2 regions of the Ornithinibacillus bavariensis genome follow, and region 2 is predicted to be linked to the other one. Evidence: predicted binding sites of a transcription regulator. Region 2 holds the regulator's gene; the other holds the start of a gene.
What was found. Region 2 encodes LexA, which represses DNA repair genes until DNA is damaged. Its sites were predicted from a motif close to CGAACATATGTTCG; they were not measured.
Positions count from the first base shown of each region.

Region 1: the regulator LexA is predicted to act here: its motif matches at 7,870-7,883, upstream of HNR27_RS10575 (DNA polymerase IV).

Region 1 covers NZ_JBNPWZ010000005.1:87,699-98,815, reverse strand. Annotated here, with positions in the region: gene HNR27_RS10615 (aldo/keto reductase) at 1-159, shown strand, start outside; gene HNR27_RS10610 (iron-sulfur cluster biosynthesis family protein) at 223-549, opposite strand; gene HNR27_RS10605 (SDR family NAD(P)-dependent oxidoreductase) at 565-1,359, opposite strand; gene HNR27_RS10600 (MBL fold metallo-hydrolase) at 1,349-2,311, opposite strand; gene HNR27_RS10595 (glycerophosphodiester phosphodiesterase) at 2,469-3,215, shown strand; gene namA (NADPH dehydrogenase NamA) at 3,229-4,245, shown strand; gene rnz (ribonuclease Z) at 4,257-5,180, shown strand; gene HNR27_RS10580 (aldehyde dehydrogenase) at 5,196-6,563, shown strand; gene HNR27_RS10575 (DNA polymerase IV) at 6,616-7,851, opposite strand; gene HNR27_RS10570 (putative quinol monooxygenase) at 7,988-8,293, opposite strand; gene HNR27_RS10565 (hypothetical protein) at 8,316-8,636, opposite strand; gene HNR27_RS10560 (M20/M25/M40 family metallo-hydrolase) at 8,952-10,070, opposite strand; gene HNR27_RS10555 (acyl-CoA carboxylase subunit beta) at 10,089-11,117, opposite strand, start outside.
Region 2 covers NZ_JBNPWZ010000008.1:34,868-45,984, reverse strand. Annotated here, with positions in the region: gene HNR27_RS13625 (response regulator) at 1-126, opposite strand, end outside; gene HNR27_RS13620 (Na(+)/H(+) antiporter subunit B) at 162-596, opposite strand; gene HNR27_RS13615 (cytochrome c biogenesis CcdA family protein) at 650-1,354, opposite strand; gene HNR27_RS13610 (hypothetical protein) at 1,641-1,802, opposite strand; gene HNR27_RS13605 (FliH/SctL family protein) at 1,817-2,635, opposite strand; gene HNR27_RS13600 (YHYH domain-containing protein) at 2,575-2,922, opposite strand; gene HNR27_RS13595 (YneF family protein) at 3,278-3,499, opposite strand; gene sirA (sporulation inhibitor of replication protein SirA) at 3,552-4,004, opposite strand; gene tkt (transketolase) at 4,287-6,287, opposite strand; gene HNR27_RS13580 (DUF896 domain-containing protein) at 6,397-6,633, opposite strand; gene HNR27_RS13575 (YneB family resolvase-like protein) at 6,735-7,394, opposite strand; gene lexA (transcriptional repressor LexA) at 7,665-8,288, shown strand; gene HNR27_RS13565 (PH domain-containing protein) at 8,512-8,886, opposite strand; gene glnA (type I glutamate--ammonia ligase) at 9,226-10,557, opposite strand; gene HNR27_RS13555 (MerR family transcriptional regulator) at 10,603-11,001, opposite strand.

The DNA.
Region 1 (11,117 bases), on a different contig from region 2:
CTAAAGCACCCTGCAGTAGCTAGTGCAGTATTTGGAGCTAGTTCACTTGAACAAGTGAAAGAAAACCTAGCATTCGATACAACTTACGAACTCAAAGATAGCATTTATGAGGAGCTTCGATTGATAACAAAAGCTAATGAATACAAGGAACACATATAAACGTTCAATTGAAATAATAAATATTAATGATAAAAGTGGCATAGCTTTGCCACTTTTATCTTCTTAATCGTTTTCTAATACACTATTTACTGGGATAAAAGGATTCAGAATTCCCTCTGGACTAGACAGGCGAAACATACTATTAATAAAATCTAGCTTCATTTCTTCTGCAAAGAATACTGCTTGCATTTCGTTTATGAATGTAGGAAATTGTTGGTTATCTATCTTGATGAGATTACTATTTTCTGCGTTTGTTAAGCGAAAGGTAGGTAAGCCATTAACCGCACATCCCATCTTTTTCGTATCGTACGTTAACATCACATAGTTTTCATGATTTTGATTAATTTCGTATATCTTTTCCATAGCCTTATCTGTAATGGACAGTCTCATCTTCTCTTCCCCTTATCACTTTTTATTAAATTGCTTCTTCATGACTTTTTCTGTTAAACCAGGAAATAGCTGATAAAATTTACTTCCAATATCCATCCATAATGGCGCATTAATCTCCCGCTTATTCGTTAAGAGATGTTTTGTAATTTTCTCTGCTACTTTTCCTGGATCCAACATATATTTCTCAACATTTTTTTGATAATTACCTTCAGGGTCTGCTAGGGCAAAGAAATTAGTTCGAACTGGACCTAAATTCACCGCTGTTACCTGAATTTGATTCCTTGCAACTTCCTGTCTCAATGCATTTGTAAAACCCAAAATTGCATGCTTTGTTGAAGCATATACTGCAGACTTAGGGGTAGAAATCTTACCCGCTTGAGAGGCAATGTTAATAATATGTCCTTCATTATTATCCATAAAGTGAGGTAGGAACAGCTTTGTTATCCGAATTACTGCCAGAACATTCAATTGGTACATAAGCTCGATATCTTCCCATCTCGTATCGATAACATATTGAAAGACACCTGCCCCTGCGTTATTAATTAAGGCATGGATAGTGCCTTGCTCCTTCAGAACAGTGTTAACTACGTTATAAACATCTGCTTCATCTGTTAAATCTACCATATAAAATGATGCATGAATCTGGTGTTCCTCTTTTAACTGCTTTTGAAGTTGCCGTAACTTGTCAAGTGAACGCGCAAGCATGATTGGTGTTCCGCCAGCAGAAGCAATTTGTTTCACTAACATTTCTCCGATTCCACTAGAGGCACCTGTAACAACTATCTTTTTTCCGGTTAATTTAGATTGCATGATATACGAAAACCCCATCTTCTATTGTTTTGGTCACTAGTCCTTTATCCTCTAGATAATCCAATTGTCCAATGGTTTCGGACATCGTTAAATCTAGCTGTAATTGATATTGTCTAGGAAATATCTGTTCACATAGCTGGAAAGGTGTATGTGAATAATTACGTAACAGACTTAAAACCTTAGTTGCCCGAGACTCTTGTTTCGCCCTTTGCCTAGCAACAACCTCTTCTAAATTAGAGAATATTTTACCGTGACCCGGTAGTATCACTCGAATACCCAGATCAAGACATTTTGTTATGTTTTTTCTATATTGTAATAAAGGCTTTGGACGTTCAGTCTCACCAATTAAAGGTGGTTCCATGATTGGATTTGGACTAATATGCTGAAGTAAATGATCTCCCCCAATAAATGTACCGTCCACCATGTTTAGAAACGATAGATGGCTCTGAGCATGTCCTTTCGTTTCAATGACACGAAATTCAGAGTGACCAGGTAAACGATCACCCTCATCTATAACATCTGTAAGTTCCCCTTTTCCAGAGAATTTTAAGGGTACACGTAGTCTTTCAATAAAAACCTGAAATTCTTTCGGAACACCAGATAAGGTAAAGTAATGATAATAAAAGTCCTCAAAATGTTTGAAATAAGCCTCATCTCTCATAATCCAAGGGGTAATATTCCGATGTCCTATAATACGTTCAACCTGACTAAATCGCTCTATTAAACCAGTATGGTCAGGATGATGATGTGTTAAAATGATTTGTTCAATATCATTTGGTTCATATCCGATATCCTTCAGTTGAGCTACAAGTGCGATCCATGCTTCTTCCGTATTTACCCCCGCATCTACTAATGATAATGTTTCACCCTTCAATAAATAGGTGTGAGCATCACCTACAGCGTATGGTGTTGGGACTGTAAGTTGATGGATCGTTTTGTTAATAACAGTCATTTTCTCCCCCCTATTTCACCAAAATGAATAACCATTCATTCACCTTTCTTCATTGTAACGCTAAAATGAAAAGAAGTCACTTAATGAAAATTTAGAGCGTGTGTATTGGTTGACTTTCCCATAAAATTCAAACAAAATCAAATTAGAGGTGAAGGTCTTGATAACAGAAATTATTGCCCACCGCGGGGCAAGTAAAATTGCACCAGAGAATACCATGTTTGCTTTTGAGCTTGCTTATATGCTTGGCGCTGAAGGCATTGAAACAGATGTCCAACTAACAAAGGACAATATCCCTGTACTTATTCATGACGAGTCACTGAGACGAACAACGAACGGAAAAGGTTATGTTAAGGACTATACGTATAAGGAGCTTCAAAGCTTTGATGCTGGATCTTGGTTTTCTTCAGACTTTTGCTCGGCAAGAATCATCACATTAGAAGATTTCTTAGTCTGGATTAAACCAAAGAATTTAACCATTAATTTAGAATTAAAGAACAACAAAATTGACTATATTAATTTGGAATCTATCGTATACCGAATGCTAAAGGAACATTGTCTGGAGAAACGAACAACCATCTCAACATTTAATCCGACAAGTGTTAAAAGGCTAAAAAGATATCAAAATGAAATTGGAGTAGCCTTACTAACTTCCAGACAAAATCCCAATCTAGTTGAATATGCGAAGAGCCTCGGTGCTAATGCGCTACATATTAAATATCGACTAGTTAACAGATCATTAATTACCGAAGCACATGCTAACACTATGGCTGTCCGTGTCTATACAGTAAATCGATATAGACAAATGATAAACTGTTTTCATGAAGCATGTGATGGGATATTTACAGATGTACCCTATAAAGCAATTACACTTCGAAAAGTATTTCAATATAAAAGACAATTATAATGGAGGTATTTTAATGGCAAAACTATTCTCACCAATAACGTTTAAAAACATGACCATAAAAAACAGGATTGTAATGTCTCCAATGTGTATGTATTCTTGTGATAAAGAGGACGGTAAGGTTACACCATTTCATTTCACTCATTATGTTTCACGTGCGGTAGGTCAAGTAGGATTGATTATATTAGAGGCAACTGCTGTTGAACGTGCTGGAAGAATTTCTGCACAAGATCTAGGAATTTGGGATGATGAGCATATAGAAGGATTAAAAAAGCTAGTAGATGAAATTCATCAGCATAATACAAAGGTTGGTATTCAATTAGCTCATGCAGGTCGGAAAGCTGAAGATGAACCCATTATTTACTCCCCATCCCCCCTGGCATTTAATGAAAATTATAAAGAACCTACTGAATTAGAGGAAGCTGGCATCAATAACATCATCCAAGCATTTAAAGAGGCAGCGGAACGTGCTGCAAAAGCTGGTTTTGACATGGTAGAAATTCATGCTGCTCATGGATATTTAATAAACCAATTCCTTTCTCCACTAACAAATAAACGGAATGATTCATATGGTGGAAATCGTGAAAATCGTTTCCGTTTATTAGGAAACATCGTCGAGCAAGTCAAAACTGTATTTACTGGCCCAATATTCGTACGCATATCTGCCGAAGAATATCATAAAGATGGAAACACATTAGAAGACTTTATATTTTTTGCCACCAGGCTTAAACAGCTTGATATTGATTTAATAGACTGTAGCTCAGGAGGTGTAGTTCCCGCAAAAATTAATACTTTCCCAGGCTATCAAATAAAGCGCTGTGAAATTATTAAACACGAGGTTGAAATCCCAACCGGAGCTGTTGGAATTATTACAAGTGGACCACAAGCAGAAGAAATTCTACAGAATGATCGTGCAGATATTGTGCTTATTGGTCGATCACTGTTACGAAATCCCTATTGGGCTAAGGAAGCAGCTGATCAATTGAAATATCCATTAGATGCACCTACTCAATATCGTAGAGGCTGGAGGTAGGAGGAAAAATAATGGAAATCTATTTTCTTGGTACCGGTGCTGGAGTCCCTTCCAAGGAACGTAATGTCTCCTCGATAGCGCTTATGCTATTACAGGAAGCAAATAGTGTATGGCTTTTCGATTGTGGTGAAGCAACCCAGCATCAAATCCTACATACTTCCATTAAGCCTAGAAAAATCAATAAGATATTCATCACTCACCTCCATGGGGACCATATTTTTGGTTTACCCGGGCTATTAAGCTCTAGGTCCTTTCAAGGCGGAGACGAAGAATTAATTATTTATGGTCCTAATGGGATTAAAGAATATGTATTAACAAGTTTAAAGGTGAGTGGTACCCATTTAACCTATCCTCTTTCCTTCGTCGAAATTAGTGAAGGAAAAATAATGGAGGATGATCATTTTATCGTCTATTGTAAGCTACTTGAACACGGAATACCTAGCTATGGATTTCGTATTGAAGAAAAAGCGAAACCTGGTGAGCTGCTAGTTGAAAATTTAAAGGCAATAGGGATTCAACCTGGTCCAATCTATCAGCAAATTAAGCAAAATGAAACAACTTTCCTTGATGACGGAAAAATCATTGAGAGAAAAGAATTTATTGGGCCAGATAAACCAGGGAGAACGGTGGTAATTCTTGGGGACACAAGGTCTACAGAAAAAAATCAAGAATTTGTCAAGGATGCAAATCTGCTAATTCACGAAGCTACCTTTGACAAGAATAAAGCAGCACTTGCCCATGATTATTTTCATTCTACAACTGTACAAGCTGCATCCTTGGCTATGGATGGCAATGTTAAGCAGCTAATCCTAACTCATATTTCATCTAGATACCAGCATCATGATGCACAACAACTATTAGAAGAAGCTAGACAGATCTTCGTCAATACTGAGATTGCCTATGATTTATTTCAAGTTTCAATACCATCCAACTAATGGGAGTTGAGTTTGATGACTATTCAAGCATTAGTACAAAGTCAGCGAGATTACTTTTTAAGCGGAGAAACGCTCGATTATCGATTTCGTATAAACCAATTACGAAAACTGAGATCCATGTTAGAGAACTATGAGAAAAATATTTACCGCGCCTTAAAGCAGGACTTAAACAAATCAAAATATGAATCCTTTACGACCGAATTAGGGTTTCTCTTTAATGAAATTAAGCATACTGAGAAACATCTTAAAGATTGGATGGAGGATGAATCTTGTGATGCCCCAATAACTCATAAAGGAACCAAAAGCTTCATCCGAAAAGAGCCTTACGGTGTCACCTTAGTCATTTCGCCATGGAATTATCCTTTGCAATTGGCAATAGCACCTGTAATTGGGGCAATATCTGCTGGAAATACAGTAATTATAAAGCCGTCTGAATATAGCCAATCCTCCTCTTCTCTGCTTGCAAAAATGATGAGAGAAACCTTTGATCCTAAATACATTGCTGTAGTAGAAGGAGCAAAGGAAGCTAGTGAACAACTATTACAGGAAAAATTTGACTATATTTTCTTTACTGGAAGTACCGCTGTAGGAAAAATTATTATGCGCGAAGCTAGTAAGCATCTAACCCCTGTTACTCTAGAGCTTGGTGGCAAGAGTCCTGCGATTATTGATAGAGATGCGAGTATTGAGCTTTCCGCTAAACGTATTGTTTGGGGGAAATTTACAAATGCTGGTCAAACCTGTGTCGCCCCAGACTTTCTTTATATACACTCTAAAATCAAAGATAAGCTATTAAAAGAAATGAAAAAACAGTTAAAAAGCTTATATAAAAAGAACCCATTAGGTAATGATGATTATGTAAGAATAATTAATGAAAACCATTTTAACCGCTTATTGACATATTTAGAGAATGGGACCATTGTGCAGGGTGGAAACATTGATAGAAACCAATTAAAAATCGAACCGACTATTATCGATCACATTACTTGGAACGACCCTGTCATGCAGGAGGAAATATTTGGTCCAATTCTACCGGTTTTATCATTTGAAGACTTAGAAGAAGTCATAAGGACATTAAAAACAATGGATAAACCGTTAGCACTGTACTATTTTGGCGAAAAAGAAAAGAATCAAGAAAAAGTAATAACTAAGTTATCCTTTGGTGGCGGATGTATTAATGATACATTATACCATTTAGCAAACCCAAATCTGCCATTCGGGGGAGTCGGTGCAAGTGGAATGGGAGCATATCACGGCAAATATAGCTTTGAAACATTTTCTCATCGTAAAAGCATTCTAAAGCAAACAACCAAATTCGATTTACCATTACGTTACCCAGGTGGAAAACTAGCATTTTCCATTATTAAAAAAGTAATGAAATAGTTTTTAATACAATAATAGGGGTAAGGCGTTAGAAGCGTTCAGAGCCTTTCCCCTATTTTTTATAATCATCTAAAAAGTCCTTTTGAAAGCTTGTTCTTGGTTGATGATTATCAACCGCTTTAATATCAACAAATGGATTTTTCCCGAATTTTTGTGTTAACTCATCAATTGCATCATAAAGCTTTTCCTTTTCTGCTTCCTTTTTGTACGTAAATAAGTCTAACTGCTTTACAATATTCTGTTTTTCTTCCATATCCGAAACGGTTATCCCTAATAAGCGTATTGGCTCTTGATTCCAATGTGAATTAAATAATTCTAGTGCTACCTTTAAAATATCTTCTTTTTTTTCGATAAAATTTAACAGTTTTTTACTTCTTGTAATAGTTTTCCGGTCATGATAACGAACTGTAATTTGGACTGTCCCACCAGCAACCTGTTTCCGCTTCATCCGTATTTCCACATTCTCGGCTAATGCGGATAATAGACTTCTTATTTCCAGCTCATTTGTTGTATCCATTGGGAGTGTTTCAGAACTACCTATACTTTTAAACTCATTTACAGCATCCGGATCTACAGCACGAAGATCAATCCCATTAGCTCGATTTCTTAATCGCTCACCGTTAATACCTAGTATCTGTTTTAATTGATAAACATCAGCTGCTGCTAAATCGCCAATCGTATGAATGTCAATAGCAATTAGCTTTTCAGCTGTCTTCTTCCCTACCCCATACATCTCACCGACTGGCATTGGCCATAATTTATAAGGAATATCACGTTTTCGCAACACTGTAATACCCAGCGGTTTTTTCATATCGGAAGCCATTTTTGCTAAGAACTTATTCGGAGCAATACCGATACTACAAGGTAAATCTAATTCATTCAATATTTTTTTTTGTAAATCTTCTGCGAGTTGAATCGTATTCTTCGGATCTACTACATCGGTAACATCCATATACCCTTCATCGATCGATACCGGTTCAACGAAGGGTGATATTGCATTTAATCTTTTAAAAATTTCTCTAGATGCATAGCGATATCGTTCAAAATTTGGTGTGCGTATTATTAGCTCTGGGCATAATTTTCTTGCCTGCCAAATTGGCATTGTCGTTTTAACCCCTTTGGCACGTGCCTCGTAATTACTAGTAATAATTATTCCTTTTCGTTCCTCAGGATTACCAGCAACAGCAAGTGGCTTCCCTTTTAACATAGGTTCATACGCCATCTCCACTGAAGCATAGAAGCTATTCATATCAACATGAAAAATAACCCGAGCTTTATTAGCGTTCATTTCAGCTAGTCACCTTCTCGAACAGTTGTTTCTAGTTTAATTATATCACAATTAGAAAGCTTGGGATAAGCTGTTATTACTAGCGTTCTATTTGGTAAGAACATCTGCGAATCTCAATAGTTAACTGAAGGCTGAATTAACTTACTTTGCCACCTATAGGGATAAGCGTACTAATTCTCTCCATTCCAGTAATCATTGTTTTCGCATGTGTAATGAGTTTTTTAGTTGATTCCAGAGATAAAGATTCCTGATGAGCTGTTTGATCTGACCAAACCTCATACACAAATATAGCGTTTGGCTCGTCCTCTGAAATACTCACATGATAGATTTCGCATTCTTCTAGGCTTTGCATAGACGCTGCTGCTTCCAATAAAATTGCGACAAGCTTATCACGATCACCATCTTTTGCGATAAACTTACCAAATAATCCGAACTTATTCATTTTACTTCTCTCCTAACTTTGTCTAGTCCATTACATAAAGAATAATCATATGTATAAGGCAAACAGAAGTGTATAACACCGAACCATAGAAAACGACACCAACATTTGCTTTTATATCATTGTTTCCATACGTATATCTTAAATCTCCAGAGCTTGCTTCTAATGCTGATGATTTGGTAAAGAATCCTCCTTTACTATTGAAAAAAAATAGGATAAAAGACAGGCCTAATCCAATGAAGAAATTCCAACCCAAAAATGGAAATGAAAAGATTATACTGGTGACCCATACGAGAATTGCAATAATTATTGCTATAGCTATCGTCATTCCAATCATTTTTTTCATTAATCCTTCCCCCTCTCACTCATCATTACATGCATTCACAATTCTACAATAAAGCCAGCTTCTTCAATAAATTCCGCTTCCTAATTTCATCATTGAGTGATTACACCTTTGTATTTTTAGTTTACCATAAATGTTTGCGCAATTATTAAAAGATTTGGATAATATATAATTATTAATGCTTATATAGGGAACCAGATGAACCATAGAAGTAATCATACTCAATTTTAATAGCATTTTTCCTAATAAATAGTTGCATAAGAAAAGCGGTTCTTATCCACTTCGATGGTAAGAACCGCTTTTACGTATTTTATTTTACTATTTTGCAACCTCTTGAATAATGGCAGCAACAAGCTCGGTAACTTTAACTAATTCATTAACTGGAATTCGTTCATTTGTTGTATGAATTTCTTCATATCCAACCGCTAAATTAACTGTTGGAATACCAAAACCAGCAATGACATTAGCATCACTTCCGCCACCACTTCTTAATAGCTTACTCTCTCTACCAATAGCTTTTGCTGCACTCCTTGCTATCTCGACAACCTCATCTCCTGCCTCTTGTTTAAACCCAGGATACATTACTTTAATATCTACGATAGCTTCTCCACCCATTTCATTAGCAGCAGATTCAAAGGCTTCCTTCATTTTGGCTACCTGTGCTTCCATTTTTTCGGGTACAAGCGAACGTGCTTCAGCTAGAATTTCTACATGATCTACAACAATATTCGTCTGCTTTCCACCTTCAAATCGACCAATATTTGCTGTAGTCTCCTCATCAATACGTCCTAGTGGCATTTTGGCGATAGCCTTTGCCGCTATCGTAATAGCTGATACTCCCTTTTCAGGTGCCACGCCTGCATGTGCTGTTTTTCCTTTTATGATTGTGTTAATTTTAGCTTGTGTAGGTGCGGCAACAATAATGTCCCCAACATCGCCATCACTGTCTAGTGCATAACCAAATTTAGCGTAAATCATAGATGGATCAATAGCCTTAGCTCCTACTAGTCCCGATTCCTCTCCCACTGTAATAACAAATTGAACATCACCATGTTCGATATTATTTTCTTGAATGACACGAATTACTTCCAATATTGCAGCAAGACCTGCTTTATCATCTGATCCTAAAATAGTTGTTCCATCTGAAACAATATATCCATCTTTAATCTGCGGTTTAATTCCCTTACCAGGAACTACCGTATCCATATGGGATGTAAAATAAATTGGAGTGGCATCAGCCTTTGTACCTTTTAGCGTACAAATTAAATTGTTTGCCCCATGCCCTGTTATTTCCTTTGCATTGTCCTCGACAACCGCTACGCCGAGGTCTGTAAATTTCTTTTTTAGTACTTTTGCAATTTCTTCCTCAAAGCCTGTTTCTGAGTCCACTTGAACGAGTTCCATGAATTCATTTACTAATCTGTCTTGATTTACCATGATGACTTACCTCCTATTTTAAAGAGGAATATTACCATGCTTTTTACTTGGTCTATCCTCTTGTTTATGATAAAGCATTTCAAGACCTTGAATAAGCTTTATTCGTGTTTCTCTAGGGTCAATGACATCATCAACCATCCCTAGCTTAGCAGCAATATACGGATTTGCAAACTTATCGCGATAAATATTTATTTTTTCCTGACGTATTTTTTCAGGATCCTCGCTAGCTGCTATTTCCTTCGCAAAAATAATATTAGCTGCACCTTCTGGCCCCATAACCGCAATTTCCGCATTCGGCCATGCAAATACTAAATCAGCACCAATTGACTTACTATTTAATGCCACATATGCACCACCATATGCTTTTCGAACTATCACTGTTAGTTTTGGTACAGTTGCCTCTGAATAAGCATACAATATTTTCGCTCCATGACGTATGATACCACCATGCTCCTGTTTTATGCCAGGAAAGAAGCCTGTAACATCCTCAAATGTAATGATAGAAATATTAAAGCAATCACAAAATCGAATAAATCGAGCAGCTTTATCACTCGAATCAATGTCTAATCCACCAGCAAGATGTTTCGGTTGGTTACAAACTAATCCTACTGTTTGTCCTTTTATTCTCGCAAATCCAACCACAATATTTTTAGCAAATTCAGAATGTATTTCATAAAAACTACCTTCATCTACCACTTGTTGAATAACATTTTTAATATCGTATGGACGAGTTGCATCAAACGGAACTATATCTACTAACTCCGGACGATAATCCTCGAGTTGGTCATCGTGATATTTTGTTATAGCAGGCTTCTCCGTATTATTATTAGGTAGATAAGAAAGTAACTTTTTCACATGATCTAATGCCTCTTCCTCTGTTTTCGCTTTAAAATGGGCATTTCCACTTTTACTATTATGGATATGTGCACCACCTAAGTCTTCGGAAGATATTTTTTCACCAGTCACTGTTTCGATAACCTTAGGACCCGTGATAAACATTTGTGAAGTCTTTTCCACCATAATCACAAAATCCGTAATGGCAGGGGA
Region 2 (11,117 bases):
ATAAAGTGATACAGCCTCTTCCCCATTTTCTGCCTCACCTACAATTTCATGCATGTCCTTCGTAAGAATTGTTTGTAAAGTAGCTCGCATGAATTTCGCATCATCAACAATTAGAATTCTTGCCATTTTCACTCCGCTCCCCCATTACATAAATCAACTACTTACACTTCTTTTTTATCGTTTGCTATGTTTACAATAATTGTTACTGTGACACCAACAACTGTGAGATATACCCCTAAATCAAATAAAGTTGCTGTAGCAAGCTCCACTTCTCCAAAAACAGGAAATTTAAAGTAACCATAAGTATGTGATAAAAATGGAACATCAAAAAGAAATGAACCCATACTAGTCAATAATGCTACCAAAAGGCCAATCGGTATCAACATACGGAAATTTATCGGTATTATCTTTTCTACGAATTTGATCCCATATGCCATGTATAGTAATACAATAGCAGCTGAAGTTACGAGCCCTCCAACAAATCCACCACCTGGGGAATTGTGACCTGCCATAAACAAATAGATGGAAAACCCTAATAGAAGAAAAGCGATTAAAGCTGTAGCGGTTTGCAATATTAAATTATTAGGTTTATCCATGAATTCACTTCCTTTTATCTATCTATTTGATACTATCATAATATAATTTGGTATTAAAATCCATAGAAACCGAACCAGCCCGCTAGAAAAGCAGTAAGTTTAGTCATCCAATCAAAAAACAGCGCAATACCTAAAGCTATCATAATATAGCCACCTATTTTAACTAATTTTTGGCTATTTCGTTTAATCCACCCTAGCTTCCCAATAAAGAAGGATAAGACAAGGAATGGAATTGAAAAACCAAGGATATAGGCAATCATCATCACCATACCTTTACTTGGTTCTGTTGCGGTTAAAGTAAAGACCACGCCTAAGATTGGGCCAGTACATGGAGTCCAACCTAATGAAAAAGCAAGTCCAATTAAAGTAGATCCTAAGTATCCTGATGGACGATTCTTAAATGTTATTTTCTTATCCTTCATTAAAAATTTAAAATTAAATATACCAACTATTACAAGTCCAAAGAATATGATTAATAATGCCCCAACCTGTCTTATTATATCCTGGTATGCAATTAGAAACTGTGACAAGGCTGAGGTAAAAAATCCAAAAACAATAAAGATACTAGAAAAGCCTATTAAAAAACAGATTGTATGCAATAGACTTTTTCGATTTAACATGGTATTTTCTTCTTTTATTTCACTAACACTCATACCGGTTATGTATGATAGGAAGGCCGGATATAGTGGTAATACACATGGTGAAATAAAAGAAAGAAATCCTGCACCAAATGCAAGAAAAATATTAATTTCTGACATAGTATGCCTCCTGATTACATTCTTTCATCCTATTATAGCAGAAAGAAAACGATTACCAATGACAGGAATATGACAATTAGCAAAACAAATCAAGATTAGATAATCTTAAAAAAACACCCCATACTCCATAGTACGGGGTGTTTGTGCAATGTATTCATAAGTATAGTAATTCATGATTCCTGTACAATACTATTTATCCATGTATTGTCCTTTTTGAATTCCTAGACTTGTATTTCTATTTAGTTTATTTATATGGTTTACTCTCCTAATTTCATCCATTTGTTATCTAATATTTACTGTTCTCTAGCTTATTTCTTTGTCTCTCATTTTCCTTTTGATTCCTAAAAGCTACAACCTTTTGTTTAACCTCATCAGAATTTTGGTTGTGCGTCATCATTTTAATAAAGACATCTTCCACCTTATGACAAACTGTTCTGTATATCCCCATTTTCGTCCTCACCTTTAATTTATGATTGTTTTCCTTGCTACATAGAACCTCCTAGCTAACCAACTTAAAACAATTACACCTATTCCACCAGTAGCTTTTAGAGTGTTTTTTCTTTGTTCCTTTTCGTATTCATGTTTACCAATTTCATAATAGTGACTGAATAATAACTCAGATTCTTTATATTCAATTGGAAGTTCATACGCTCCACCATTCAAACCCAATTCATATGCCTCTTTTTTAATTTCTTCTACTTCTTCATTTGAATCAAAACCCTTTTTGTACCAAATAATGTATTTTTCTTTCTCTAATTTAGGTTCTTTGTATTCTAATATAGTAAAAGTAGCTTCATATCCTAGTTTTATATATTTTTCTTCTAGTTCTTGTTGCCCCTTTTTGTAACCTTTTTTATATGAATCTACATAAATATTTTTTATATCGTTTGGTTCGTTGTTTTCATCTTTTTTTCCATCTTCATAACCAATATTGTAATATTCCTCTTTTCTTGCTGCATCAATCTCAGCAGTTGCCTTTTCATATCCCTCTTTATAGGAGGAGTGAACTAAATCATTCTCTGAATAATTGGCTGGTACAACAGCATTTAAATCTTCCTTAGCTGCATCATAACCTGCCTTATAGGCGTTTTCTCTTTCAGAGACTAATTTCTTTTTACCTTCTTCAAATCCTTGTTGATAACCAGTAGAGTAACCCTCTTGATATGCATTAGAACCAGTAATAACAGTTTCATTTTCCTTGGTATTATTGTATCCATCAGTCAAGCCTGCTGCATACCCAGCTTCTTTACCTTCAGATTTCTCTTGAGCAGCAATTTCCATTTTAGAAGGTCCAGTCGGTTCTGATGTTCTTGTTCCTTTTGATGTACTACCGCCCGATGATGAATTACTCCTGAGGGTGAACTACCATTTGATGATGAACTACTGCCTGATGATGAACCCCCTCCACCATTATGATAATGGTATCCTGAACAAAGTCCTTTGGCTTTCGATTTTTCGGAACAGTTATGTCCACCCCTACTATCCGTTCTTCCTGAATGAGCTTCAACAATGCTTTGAAACGGAATCAACAGAAGAATAATGATTAACGAAAAACAAGCTTTCTTCACACTTCTCCCCCTTAAATACTCATTTTATGTACATTTTATCATATATTTTGCAATATTTTGTCACGAAACCAAAATATTATTTGATTTTGCTTATCAAATCGAAAATATACATTTTATAGTTGTTTTCTTCTCTTTAACAAAAACAAAAACTCCCCTATAATTGAGAAATATTAACCAAAGATCCTTTATAAACATGAAAAAACCACTTTTTCTGCATTATTCTTAAACAGAAAAAGTGGTTTTTGAGAAAAATTAACCAAATTATGTGTATTATTGCAAAGAAAAATCAAGCCGACAACATTTTTCAGTAACCTACTTGATTACAAAGTTGCTAAATACATTGATATATCAACGTCTATTTATCCATTTGATTATTCATTGCACGCATCATTTGATTGATTTTCTTCTGCGAAGGCTTTTGGCCCATTTGCATCATTAGCGTACGAAGCATTTGCTCATTGATAGGTGGATTCTTTTTCAAGTAACTCATCATATACTTTCTTGCAATAAAAAATCCAAGAGCAACACCGGCTATTAAAGCTGCTAAAGCAATTAGTACAACCCAAATTGTGCCCATCTTTCCATTTTCCTCCTTCGTGTTGTCTCTTATCCAGTATAGTAAAACAGTTCTAAGAATACAATACCTCATCATTATTATACACAGAACTTGTCCTTACAGGCGAGATCCAACCATAATTTTCATAATGATTATCCACGATAAAAATATATGGATAGATCCGTCGTAAGGTAGCGAATAATAATTCCTCAGCATCCTGTAATGTTTCACAACGAAATTTTATATGTTTTTCATAAATATGTAAAGCAATATAGTAATGCCTATTACCTAGTTCAACAAATTCACTTCTTTTTTCCTTATATAAAGTGTTCTTAGGTTGTCTGATTAACTGTGACGTTAACGATTCTTTTGGGAAGCCTTTAGTAATAAAATTAAATTGCATCCTTAAGTCATTTCGAGATTGTTCATCATGATATTCCTGTAAAAAACGATATAAAATATCACTTTTATAGTAATAATGTATGGCAAATTCTTCTTTGATCAAATAAACCATATACTCTTTCATTTCAACAACCCCTTCCCTTTTCTACTATAATATACGTAGTCTATTAAAAATAGTGTCATATCCTGTAAGGATTTCGCACTAGTTTTGTCGAAAAGGAAATAGCTTGCCTCTTTTACCGTACTAAATACTGAAACTTCTTTTTTCAATCTGGACCGGGTATTAACTTTAACTTGCAATGCATTGAATACAGTGCAAAAATATTCTTTCCTTATGAGTAAACATAAAAATGCCAATTAATTCGGAGAAAAATTAATTGGCATTTTTATGTTTACTACATTCTGTTTATTTAGATAATGATTTTACTTGTTTAACAACATTATCAACAGTGAATCCATATTCTTCTATCAGCTTCTCACCATTTGCTGAAGCTCCAAACGTATCAATTCCCATTACCTTCCCGTCTAGTCCAACATAGCGTTCCCATCCGAGAGGTGAACCCATCTCTATAGCGACTCTATCTTTTACAGATTTTGGAAGAACTGTTTCTTTATAGCTTTCATCCTGTGCATCAAATAGATCCCAAGATGCCATACTTACAACACGAACATCAATATTATCTTTACGAAGTTCTTTTTGTGCCTCAACAGCAAGTTGAACCTCAGAGCCAGAAGCGATTAATATTGCGTCTGGTGTATCCTTCTCAGCATCACTTAATATATAAGCTCCACGCTTAACACCTTCATATGCTTTTTCCTTCGTACCCACAAGTGTAGGTAAATCCTGTCTTGTTAAAACCAAAATAGTTGGCCGATCCGTTGATTCAACCGCTAATCTCCACGCTGCCTGTGTTTCATTACCATCTGCAGGTCTAATAACAGATAGGTTTGGTAATGCACGAAGCGAAGCAAGCTGTTCAATCGGCTCATGTGTTGGTCCGTCTTCACCTACTGCAATGGAGTCGTGAGTAAACACATACGTTACAGGCATTTTCATAATAGCTGACAAACGGATAGCCGGACGTAAATAATCACTAAATACAAAGAACGTTCCTCCGAATACCTTCAAGCCACCATGTAACGCCATTCCATTAAGTGCAGCACCCATGGCATGCTCACGCACACCAAACCATATATTTCTTCCAGCATAATTATTTCTTGAAAGATCATCCTCATCTTTGATGGTAGTTTTATTAGAACCTGCTAAGTCAGCACTACCTCCTAAGAAATACGGTACAGCTGTAGCAATAGCATTTAGCACTTCTCCAGATGAAGAACGTGTTGCTATAGATTTCCCAGGTTCATATACAGGTAAATTGTTTAACCAACCTTCAGGAAGCTCACCTTTCATTGCTAGCTCAAATTCTCTTGCTTCTTGCGGATACTTTTCCTTATAAGCAGCAAATAATCGGTTCCATTCCTCCTCTAGCTGTTCACCCTTTACCACAATTTTTTCTTTGAAGTCTGCATATACTTCCTCAGGTACATGAAAATCATCATGTCCCCATTGATAGAATTCTTTCGTTAAAACTACTTCATCCTTTCCAAGTGGTGAACCATGGGAAGCAGCTGATGCGGATTTATTTGGTGAACCATACCCAATAACCGTTTTAATTTCAATTAATGTAGGCTGTTCTGTATTTTCTTTTGCTGCTTTAATAGCTGAGCGGATTTGAGTAATATCATTACCATCTTCCACTCGAATAACCTGCCAGCCGTAAGCCTTAAAGCGCTCCTCAGTATTGTCAGAAAATGCCCGGTTTAATTCTCCGTCTAAAGAAATATCATTCGAATCATATAATGCAATTAGCTTACCTAATTTTAAATGACCTGCAAGAGATGCAGCTTCATGGGAAATTCCTTCCATTAAATCCCCATCACTAATTAAAGCATATGTATAGTGATCTACAATGTTCAGATTGTCCCTATTATATTTTGCTGCTAAATGAGCCTCAGCTAATGCCATACCAACAGACATCGCAATACCCTGCCCAAGTGGACCAGTGGTAGCCTCTACACCATCTGTATGGTGTACCTCGGGATGACCTGGCGTTCTTGAGCCCCATTGACGAAACTCCTTAATATCCTCTATCGTAACATCATACCCCGAAAGATGAAGCATTCCATATAATAGCATAGAACCATGACCTGCTGATAATACAAATCGATCCCTATTAAACCATTTTGAATTTTTGGGATTGTGATTCATAAAGTCCGTCCAAAGTGTATACGTCATTGGTGCAGCTCCCATTGGTAGACCTGGATGCCCCGAATTAGCTTTTTCTATGGCATCAATAGCCAATGTACGGATTGTGTTAATCGATAATTGTTCAACATTATTTACCATGATGTAGCTCCTTTCTCTTGCAATCGATTTATTTTTAAACCATGTTTATCTTATACTGAAAATGGTTGGTAAACAAGTAATACTATAATCGTTCATATATTCTCCACGCTTAGTGATTTCTATTTCTTTCTTGCATATCACGTAACTTTTGAGGTGTTACATCATTTCCAGTGGGATCAATAACTGTTAAGGTTTTTAATTGGTTTTTAAAGGAGCTACGCACATTCTTCAAATATTCTCCACGAAGCTTCTCTTGCTCCACCTTTTCTTTCTCTGTTAAACCTTCTTCACTCTTTGCCTTTTTTGCAAGTTCATTTATCCTTAAAAGTTTTTCCTTTGATAACAAAATAAATTTCCTCCTTCATCTTTCCTGCTAAAACAGAAACCCAACACGGGTCAGAATTCACATAGAAAAAGCAAGAACATTGATCTGTCCTTGCTTAAATATTACCTGTTCGTTTTGTCGGAATCAATTAATTGATACTCCTGATATCTTCTATGTACGGTTGCCTTTGAAACCTCATACCCTAACCCTCTTAATGTTGCGGCAATCTCGCTAAAGGTCAATTCCTTCTCACGGAGTCGAACTATTTCTTCAATCGGCACTTCCTTCCTTTCTCTTCCTGGTGCAAATTGGTGATTGGAAAGATTTTTAGTAGGATTATATCCATTGGCAACAGCCCTTTTCATTCCCCGTTTAATTTTAGCATTATGTATTTTCCGTTGATACTCTTCAACAATTCCAACAATTTGCAAAATCATGGAGTCTGCTTCTGCGATTTCAAGTTTCCCTTCATGTATGGCTGTATAAATAGAAATATTATGCTTTAATAATTGATGAAATAATGCAATCTTCGTGTTTCCTCTTCCAAGTCTTGTTTCATCTTGAATCAATAGACAATCCGCACGACCAGCTTCAAAATCCTGCAGCAATTCAAAAATGCCTTCCCGTTCGATTTCGAATCCACTTGCTTGTTCCTCTATACATTTGACTACTTCGAAGTGATAACGTTCCGCTAAATCATAAAGCTCTTCTTTTTGTCGTTTTAGTGAGGTTTCCTGTGATTTCTTTTCTGTACTTACTCGGCAGTATATAATAGCTCTCAAATTTAAAAACTCCCATTATGCACTAATTAGTGAAAGGTATAAGAATCCTAATGTCACAGCAAAAGCAGCAATATAAAACAAATCTGTCTTGTTAACTTTTCCAAACATCTCTTCATCACCCTTTCCTATCGTATAAGAACCTTTGTTCGCTAAATTTATTATAGCAGAACATACGCTCTTGTCAACACTTTTCTCGAACGAATGTTTGCGTTTTAATTTGATAGATGATAAACTAGCATTAATAAATAATATGAGCGAGGTGTTTAATAGATGACAAAAATGTCAAAAAGGCAACAGGCGATATTAGATTACATAAAAGATCAAGTTAGATTAAAGGGATACCCGCCATCTGTTCGAGAGATAGCAGAAGCTGTGGGACTTGCCTCCAGTTCCACTGTTCACGGCCATCTATCGCGTTTAGAGAGTAAAGGATATATTCGTAGAGACCCTACAAAGCCACGGGCGATTGAAATACTAGATTTAGAAGAGGAAAGTACTATTCCAAAAGATGAAGCTCGTTATGCACCGGTTATTGGAAAAGTAACAGCGGGAATACCGATTACCGCTGTGGAAAACATAGAAGAATATGTTCCAATCCCAAGTTCAACTGCTGGACCTGATGAAAACCTATTTGTTTTAGTTATTGATGGAGAAAGTATGATTGAAGCAGGTATATTAGATGGGGACATGGTTATTGTCAAACAACAAAATACAGCGCAGAATGGCGATATTGTCGTAGCGATGACAGAGGACAATGAAGCTACTGTCAAACGCTTCTTTAAAGAAAAAGATCATGTGCGCTTACAACCTGAAAATGCAACAATGGAACCATTAATTTATAATAATGTATCCATTCTAGGCAAGGTTGTTGGATTATACCGTCATATTCATTAGAACATTGAATTGAAAATCCGATAAGCTAATTAGCTTATCGGATTTTTTGAACTTTGCTGGTTATTAATTTAACTCTACTTATAATTTTTCTTTTAAATGCAAAGAGGTAATGAATTCGCCTAAAGCGGAACAACATTTGAATTATAGGACCTAGTCTTCTACAGTTAGAAAATAGAAAATAAAACATATAAAACGGAAAAAGGCACTCCCTGAACGGATGCCCCTATAAATCATATTTGTACGATATTCCAGCTTTTTCAGTAGCTGCTTTAGCTGCACTTCTTATTTCTTCTTTAACTTCATGCGGATTTTTGACCTTTTTCAAGGTAATCCGACGGTTGGATTCATTAGCACTAATAACTATAATGTCACCTACGTTTCTCACTTTATCTGTCAATGTCTGATTGACAGATATATCTTTTACTTTGAATAATTCGATATCATTTAAGGTTTTAGTCATCACGCCCTGTTTCCTAATCAGTATTCGCTCGTTAGTTAAAGTGTAATGCTCTTTCGGAATTTTAAGTACTCCTTCTTTATTCCCTTTGATTCCAAAATAATCAGTCTCAAACTCTAGCAAAGTTTTTTCCTCGCTCACACTTACCACTCCTTTTAATTAATAACTCCCTTAAGCCTAGAAAAAATAACAAAATTATTACAATATTACTCATTATTATAATATCTTATTTCGACTATAAATAAAATTACTAGTTTTGACATAAACGAACTTTATCCCAACTATGGGAACATCTGTTCAGACGTTTATTCCAGCGTACTACTAAAAACAGAACAAAAAAATACTGCCCTATTTAAAGACTATAAGGACAGTATTTTAAAATAATATTTTTTCTAACTTTGGGGGTGAAATAGGGGTAATTAGCATACAGTCGACCCAAAATCACCTACCACCCCAGACAAAAACATTGATATATCAAGCTTAATACATTGTTAAGTATTGTTCTCTTTCCCAAGGATGAACGGTTGTTCTAAACATATTCCACTCAATTTCCTTCGCTTCAATAAAATGCTCAAACAGGTGTTCACCCATAGCATCTACGATAACAGCATTCTTTTTAAGCTCTGTTAATGCATTCATTAGTGTAGATGGTAAATCTTCAATATGATTTTCCAAGCGTTCTTCTTTCGTCATTACATATATATTTCGGTCTACTGCTGGCGGAGGAGTTAGTTTGTTCTCAATTCCATCAAGTCCTGCAGCAAGCAACACAGATAGTGCAAGATATGGGTTTGCAGATGGATCGACACTACGAACCTCAACACGAGTACTTAGGCCACGGGAATTCGGAATACGTAATAATGGACTTCTATTCATCGCTGACCAAGCCACATAACTAGGTGCCTCGTAACCAGGTACTAGTCGTTTATAGGAATTAACGGTCGGATTAGTAACAGCGGTAAAGCTAGTTGCATGCTTCATGATTCCTGCTATAAATTGATAAGCTGTATCACTAAGCTGTAGTTTTCCTTTCGGATCAAAAAACGTATTCTCACCATCTTTAAATAGGGACATATTTACATGCATGCCTGAACCATTCACGCCAAATAGAGGCTTTGGCATAAATGTAGCATGAAGATTATGCTTTCTAGCGATTGTCTTAACAACTAGCTTAAAGGTTTGGATATCATCCGCGTGCTTAACTGCATCGGAATATTTAAAATCGATTTCATGTTGGCCGGGAGCCACCTCATGGTGTGATGCTTCAATTTCAAAGCCCATCTCTTCTAATTCTAATACGATGTCACGACGGCAATTTTCTCCTAAGTCTGTTGGTGCAAGATCAAAATAACCACCATGGTCATTCAGTTCTAGCGAAGGATCACCATTCTCATCCAATTTAAACAAAAAGAATTCCGGTTCTGTTCCAATATTAAACGCATCATAACCTAGCTCAGCCATTTTCTTAAGGTTGCGTTTAAGGTTATATCTTGGACAACCTTCAAAAGGTGTTCCATCTGGATTGTAAATATCACAAATAAAACGTGCAACCTTCCCTTTTTCAGATGTCCACGGGAAGATAACAAAGGTATCCAAGTCAGGATATAAATACATATCTGATTCTTCAATTCGAACAAATCCTTCAATGGATGAACCATCAAACATCATTTTGTTATCAAGTGCCTTCTGTAGTTGACTCAGAGGTATTTCTACATTTTTAATCGTCCCTAACATATCAGTAAATTGGAGGCGAATAAATCTAACATTCTCGTCTTTAATTTTTTGCTCAATTTCTTTTCGTGTGTAGCTCATAAAATCTCCTCCTACATTTTTAGAGCTGTACCTACGCACCATTCCTTAGCGTTGCGTAAAAAAACGTGCTAATTCTCCTTGGCGGAGGCTTGCTCTTCCGAATCTTCCAGCATCATTAATTTCTCTTCTCAAGATTTCTCTTAGCTCACGTTCAGATAGTTTGGGTTGCTTATTACTCACTTCTTGCTTTTCTTCTCTCTCTTCTTCGCCTGTAAGTAAAAGCTTAATTCCTGCAAGGTTCAAACCCTTATCCAAGTAGTTTTTAATCTCAAGAAGACGATCAACATCATTAAATGAAAACAATCGTTGATTTCCAGAAGTTCTTTCTGGAGTAACTAGCCCATGCTCTTCATAATAACGAATTTGTCTAGCGGTTAATTCCGTTAGCTTCATAACAATTCCAATCGCAAATAGAGGCATGGAACGACGATCCTTATCATTCATGACTAAGACCTCCCTTTAACATTCAAAATTATATTACGTGTAAGGTATTCTGTCAATAACATGTTAGATAACTTAACATAAGAATAAATTCTGTAAAACTTATGTAATAGAATAGT